DNA from 2 places in the Priestia flexa genome. Region 1 is predicted to be linked to the other one. Evidence: riboswitches for the same ligand, from Rfam matches in the RefSeq annotation. Region 1 holds a riboswitch; the other holds the start of a gene.
The links. A riboswitch is a leader RNA that binds a small molecule or an ion and turns the genes downstream of it on or off. The one in region 1 is predicted to bind glycine.

Region 1 (3,523 bases):
GTTCTACTTGACCAAAGAAGTTTGGATACTGAACGATGACAGCCGCTACATCATCATCCATGCGCTCCTTCAGCACCGTCAGATCCGTTACGCCGTCTTTGCTTGGTACTTCTACTACTTCAATGTACTGACCTGCTGCGTACGTTTCTAACACAGCTCGTGATTCAGGGTGAACTGTTTCTGAAACTAACACTTTTTTCTTTCTCGTTTGACCTGCACTTAACATGGCTGCCTCAGCAAGTGCTGTACCACCATCGTACATGGATGAATTGGCAACATCCATTCCTGTTAGCTCACAAATCATCGTTTGAAATTCAAAGATAGCCTGCAGCTCTCCTTGCGAAATTTCAGGCTGATATGGTGTATAAGCTGTGTAAAACTCTGAACGCGAAATAACGTGATCAACAATAATTGGCATATAGTGATCATAAACACCTGCTCCTAAAAATGAAGCGTATTCCTTTACGTTCTTATTTTTAGTAGCTAAGTTTGTTAACTCTTTTACTAACTCAGATTCTGATGCCGCTTTTTTTATATTGTATTCCCCTTGGAAACGAACGCTTTCTGGGATATCTGAAAACAACTCATCCACTGAAGACACGCCAATTGCCTTTAACATTTGCTGCTGATCTTCTGATGTCATTGGTAAATAACGATGTACCATTCTTTTGTCCCCTCTCTTTAATTACCCAACATTATTTTGAACGCTTATAAAAAGGTGTCTTCACGACTTTTGCTTTTAAACGTCTTTTTCGCACTTGCACATACACTTCTGTACCTAGCTCAGCATGTTTAGCATCGATAAGTGCAAGACCAATGTTTTTATTTAAAGTTGGCGATTGTGTGCCTGTTGTAACAAAGCCAATCTCTTCTTCCTCACTAAACACTTCATATCCATGTCGTGGAATTCCTTTATCAATCATTTCAAGCCCAACAAGCTTGCGGTTTGGTCCTTCTTCACGCTGACGCTTTAATACCTCTTTGCCGATAAAATCTTCTTTATCCGTTTTCACTGCGAATCCGATACGTGCTTCAATTGGCGTAATATCTTTTGAAAGCTCTTGACCATATAAAGCTAAAGTTGCTTCAAAACGAAGCGTATCTCGTGCTCCTAATCCACACGGAACTACCTCTTCATTTTTTAAAAGCTCAGTCCAAAGCGTTACTACATCTGATGCAGAACAGTACAGTTCAAAACCATCCTCGCCTGTATAACCTGTACGTGAAACAAGCGCTCTCACACCTGCTACTTCTACATCATCTTTAAATGTAAATGGTTTCAAGTCAGATAATGATTCATCTGTTAATTTCTGTAAAACACCTTGTGCAGCTGGACCTTGCAAAGCTAGTAAAGCAAACTCACTTGAACGATTTACAAGCTCAATACTCTCTGGCTTATGCTGCTGTAGCCATTCGAAGTCTTTTTCAATATTTGCTGCGTTTACAACAAGCAGGTAGTCATCTTCTCCTTTTTGATAAACAAGGAGATCATCCACTGTGCCCCCATCTTCATAGCACATCGCGGTATATAGTGCTTTACCTGGACGTAATACTGAAACATCATTCGTCATAACTTTTTGTAAAAATGCCAAGCTATTTGTCCCTTTTACATCAAACTCTCCCATGTGAGAAACATCGAACAGGCCAGCTTTTGTACGAACCGCATGATGTTCTTCTTTAATAGATGAGAATTGAACTGGAAGAGCCCAACCTCCAAAATCAATAATCTTTCCACCGTACTGTTGATAGACATCGTAAAGTGGTGTTTTGTTTAGCTCAGTCATTTAACATCCTCCTCATATAAGGCCATTTGCTTTGGTTTCGGGGAATCATCGTATCTTTTTTACACATAAAAAAGGACAGAGAACTCCCTGCTGTATAGCAGGAAGTCTCTGTCCTTTTCACCTGAAAGTTTACCCGTTAAATAGGTTTGCCTCGTGGGTGGTCTATTCGAAATAGACGCTCTCCAGAGTTGCGTCCAACAAGAGTCTTTTTGCCTGAGAGATTCACATGTTGTTTGCTCCTTCGGCGCCACTTTAAAGCAGTCTCTCCCCTTGTCATCATTCGCCTCTATAAAGTTTGTAATTTTGGGCATACTACTAAGAAACTATTACTTACACACATCAATAACAAAATAGTTCATTTAGTGACAATCTATTTTCTATTTTAAATTTTCTAAAATATATTTTTATCCTACATGATTCTGTTCAGCAGTTCAATAAAAACTTTCAGAAAGGAGCAAAACTAACGATGAACATCAGTATGAAGAAAGATGAAGCATGGGAATCTACTTTTTTAAGTAAACTTGAGCAAGACGGCTCTTGGTCTGATTGGGAAATGTATAAATTAGCATATGAAATCGAGGAGCACACGTTAATTACTGAATTTGAAGGCCTGCAAGCACCTCGCCATTTAACAGACCTAACCCCGCATCCACACCAGTTAGAAGTAGCTAAAAAAGTGGTAGAAGAAATGAATGGAAAAGCGATTTTAGCTGACGAAGTGGGGCTTGGAAAGACAATTGAAGCAGGACTCATTTTAAAAGAATATATGATTCGTGGTCTTGTGAAAAAAGCCCTTATTCTTGTACCAGCATCACTTGTATCCCAATGGGCAATGGAACTTAACCATAAATTTTTTATTCCTGCTGTTCCACAAAAGAAAACATACGTGTGGGAGCAATGCGACGTAGTAGTATCATCCATTGATACAGCCAAGCGCTCTCCTCATCGCGAAATTGTATTAGAACAAGATTATGACCTTATCATCATTGATGAAGCTCATAAACTAAAAAATAATAAAACAAAAAACTATGAGTTTGTTCAAAGCTTAAAGAAAAAGTTTTGCTTATTATTAACAGCGACACCAATTCAAAATCGAGTAGAAGAGATTTTCAACTTAGTTTCGTTATTAAAACCAGGCCACCTAGGAAACAAAGATTATTTTGCTGATTTATTTTCTGCTAAGAAACGTTCTGTTCAAAATGATGAGTATTTAAAGGAACTCGTTAACAAAGTGATGATTCGAAACCGCAGGCAAGACACAGGTATTGAATGGACAAAACGAATTGTTCAAACCGTTCCTGTTGAGTTTTCATCTGAAGAACGAGAGTTGTATGATCAAATCACTTCATTTAAGCAACATTCAAATTTACCCAGCAGTTCCTTTGCAATTTTAACATTGCAGCGCGAAGCTTGTAGCAGTCGCGAAGCAGTATTTATGACCTTAAAAAGCATGCTTGAACGCCAAGAGGACGAAAACAGTGAAAAAGCTACTCAGATGCTTAAACCACTCCTTGAAAAAGTACAAACCGTTCCTCAAAATGCGAAAGCAGAAAAGGTAATTGAATTAATTCAACAGATTAATGATAAAGTCATCATTTTTACGGAATATCGAGCAACTCAGCTTTATTTACAGTGGTATTTAAAACAACACGGTATTACATCTGTTCCGTTTAGGGGTGGATTTAAGCGTGGAAAAAAAGACTGGATGAAGCAGCTTTTTGAAAGCCATGCTCAAGTTT
Region 2 (3,523 bases), 1.6 Mb from region 1:
TAGAACTTGAACAGTTTGAGTCGGACATGGAACTGTGGGCAACAAGTGAAAAGCATGAGCTTCAAGAACGTTTGGATACCCATCAAGTTATGGAAGCTGCTGCTCATATCGTCGAGCATACGCCTGATGCCGAGCTTAAAATGAAGCTTGGCGAAACGGAGATTAAAGGACTGTTAGCGGATTTCGGGGAAAATATTCACTTAGCGAAAGTGAACGGACGCTACGTGGCGTTAATTGAAGCAGAATCGATTTTGTTTGAAAAAGGCGCGTCTCCAATTGAGTTTCATAAGCCTGGGGATTTGCACGGGATTATTGAGAAAATCAGCAGTAAAAAATGGGAAGAATGAGCCAAAAATAATAAACGGACGCATCTATTTTTTACTTTACTTGCAATACTGAACTGTTTCTGTTATTCTTAAGAAGAATTATTTTTGTTCGGTAAGGATTGACAAGTTAACAACTTTCGTCTGAAGATTTGAGCAAGAATAGTAACACAATGTGTGCAAAGCACACGAGGAGGCAACAACAATGGAACAAGGTAAAGTAAAATGGTTTAACGCAGAAAAAGGTTTTGGATTCATCGAGCGCGAAAACGGAGACGATGTATTCGTACATTTCTCAGCAATCCAAAGCGAAGGTTTCAAATCTTTAGATGAAGGTCAAGCTGTAACTTTTGAAGTAGAGCAAGGTCAACGTGGACCTCAAGCTACTAACGTTCAAAAAGCGTAATTAATACGGACATCTATGTACAGACTCTACTTGTAGAGTCTGTTTTTAATTTACATTGAAATTTGGACATAATAAAAACCCTACTCACGAATGAATAGGGAACATCAAAACACAGATAGTAACTGGTAAAGAAAATGGTAAACTTAGTATAGCATAGTATTCTTATAATACCTAATTTTTTATTACACATCTCATGATAATCAGTAACTAGCCATCCACTGCGGTATCCGCCCTCTCCCTCTTTCTCCTCGTCTTAACTTTCACTTATTTGTACAGTTACAATAATTTGTTTACATTCTACTTTAAATATTCTCAAAATACAGTATTTTAAACTCATGCCTTTTTTAACTAATGGCACATTAAACAAACAATCACTACTTTAGACTCAACTGTAAGAGCTATTTCAGATGGCTCAATAGAAAATGCAGATACAAGCTTTTGGGACACGCTTGCCACCCAAACAACTCGCCCTTCTGGAGAAGACGAGTAATAAAGATTATCACAGGAAAGCGACTGATAGGCGCTTTCCTTTTTTTCTATTTATAACAATTGTACCCTTTTCCCTTTGCTGAACTATTGATGAAAAGCCTTAGCTCCTACCTCTCCTCTCACCTTTTGCTTCTATTGCTCTATTTTTAAGTGTGATATAGCACAAAACACTCTCCCATTCTAAGTAAACATGATGAAACAATAGAAATGTTCAAAAAACATTGACTATCTTTTCTTTTGTTGATATGATTTTTCTATTGGTTTTTGAGCCAATGTTAAATTGAATATTCCCCAAGCAATGATTGTTGTGGATAACACTACAACAGGAGCAGCTTCTGGAGAGACCGCTTAGGTGGCGCCGAAGGATTCACAATCTCAGGCAAAAGGACAGAAGAGTAACGATACATACGTATGTTATTCGATGACCTATTCGAGATTGGATTCTTCCAATCTCTTTTTTTATTTTCTATATTATTTTTGAGGTGATTATTATGCAACAAAAGCGCGCTGTGGTTAGCGTAATTGGACAAGATCAAGTAGGGATTATTTCAAGCGTCACAACTGTCTTATCAAATCAAGGTGTTAACATCCTCGATATTAGTCAGACAATATTACAAGATTTCTTTACGATGATGATGATTGTCGATGTATCAGCTATTGAACTAAACTCGCTACAACATTCTTTAAATAACGTTAGCGAAGAGCTTGGTTTAAAAATTCACGTGCAGCTTGAAGAAACGTTTCAAGCTATGCATCGCGTATAAAAGGAGGAATAAATATGAGTATTGCTTTAACAGAAATGATGGAAACCATCCGAATGGTTCAAATGGAGAACCTCGATATCCGTACAGTAACAATGGGTATCAGTTTAAGAGACTGTGCTGATTCTAACTTTGAAACAATGAATCAAAATGTCTACAACAAAATTGTTTCATATGCAGGTGAATTAAAAGAAACTGCTGAACAGGTTGAAAAAGAATATGGAATTCCAATTGTAAATAAGCGTATTTCAATTACTCCTATCGCAGAGATTTTAGGTCATGCAACGGTTGAACAAACAATCACGCTCGCTAAAACATTAGACCGTGCTGCACAGCAGGTTGGTGTCGATTTTATCGGAGGCTTCTCAGCTCTTATTCATAAAGGAATTTCAAAGAGTGATCAAACGTTGCTAGACGCGTTACCTGAAGCCCTTAGCGTAACAGAACGCGTTTGTTCTTCAATCTCAGTAGCCACCACTCGTACCGGTATTAATATGGATGCTGTAAAACAGCTCGGCGTTATTATTAAAGAAGCGGCTAAGCGTACAAAAGATCGTGATGGCATTGCTTGCGCCAAGCTGGTTGTGTTCTGTAACCCTGTTGAAGATAATCCGTTTATGGCCGGGGCTTTTCACGGCTCAGGTGAAGGTGAAGTGGTCTTAAACGTAGGTGTTAGTGGCCCTGGTGTTGTTTTAAATGCACTAAAACGTCATCCTAATGCTGATTTAGGTGAGGTATCTGAAGTAATTAAAAAGACGGTATTTAAAATTACGCGCGCTGGTGAGTTAATTGGACGCGTAGTGGCTGAACGACTAAACGTTCCCTTTGGCATCATGGATTTATCACTGGCTCCTACTAATGCTATTAACGACAGCGTTGCTGAAATTTTAGAAGAAATTGGGTTAGAACGTGTGGGTACTCATGGTACAATTGCTGCGTTAGCACTTATGAACGATGCTGTGAAAAAAGGAGGCGCAATGGCTAGCTCTTACGTTGGTGGTCTAAGTGGGGCTTTTATTCCGGTCAGTGAAGATAACGGGATGATTAAAGGAATTACCGACGGTTCTCTAAATCTATCAAAACTTGAAGCGATGACCTGCGTATGTTCTGTTGGTTTAGATATGATTGCTTTAACAGGAGATGTTAGTCCTGCTACGCTTTCAGGAATGATTGCTGATGAAGCGGCAATTGGAATGATTAACAAAAAAACAACCGCAGTACGCGTTATCCCTGTTCCCGGTAAAAATGAAGGTGAAATGGTAGAATTCGGTGGTCTTCTAGGACGAGCTCCAGTCATGGGTGTTAACCCTTATAGCTCTGAGCGATTAGTAAATCGCGGTGGACGAATTCCTGCTCCCCTACAAGCATTGATTAATTAAGTAAAAAGAGTCAGCGTAATCATTACTCTTCACGCTGACTCTCTTTATATGCTTGCAGACAAGATTTGCAAATGCAAGAATGACTAGATTTTGCTTTTAACGCATCTGGAAACTCTTCTTCTGCGCACCAGCAAGTAAACTCTTCTTCTTTTAAAACATACTGAC

Region 2: it holds a riboswitch for glycine, as region 1 does, so the genes downstream of both, LZP85_RS06855 (ACT domain-containing protein) here and gcvT (glycine cleavage system aminomethyltransferase GcvT) in region 1, are expected to answer to the same signal.

The regions. Positions count from the first base shown of each region.
Region 1 is NZ_CP090431.1:2,940,257-2,943,779, forward strand. It holds gene gcvPA (aminomethyl-transferring glycine dehydrogenase subunit GcvPA) at 1-664, opposite strand, end outside; gene gcvT (glycine cleavage system aminomethyltransferase GcvT) at 696-1,784, opposite strand; glycine riboswitch at 1,891-1,972, opposite strand; glycine riboswitch at 1,976-2,064, opposite strand; gene LZP85_RS15135 (DEAD/DEAH box helicase) at 2,251-3,523, shown strand, end outside.
Region 2 is NZ_CP090431.1:1,346,520-1,350,042, reverse strand. It holds partial or broken gene LZP85_RS06870 (DUF3898 domain-containing protein) at 1-347, shown strand, start outside; gene LZP85_RS06865 (cold-shock protein) at 529-729, shown strand; partial or broken gene LZP85_RS06860 (carboxypeptidase) at 1,088-1,219, shown strand; glycine riboswitch at 1,544-1,619, shown strand; gene LZP85_RS06855 (ACT domain-containing protein) at 1,710-1,982, shown strand; gene LZP85_RS06850 (PFL family protein) at 1,997-3,358, shown strand; gene LZP85_RS06845 (cysteine-rich CWC family protein) at 3,381-3,523, opposite strand, start outside.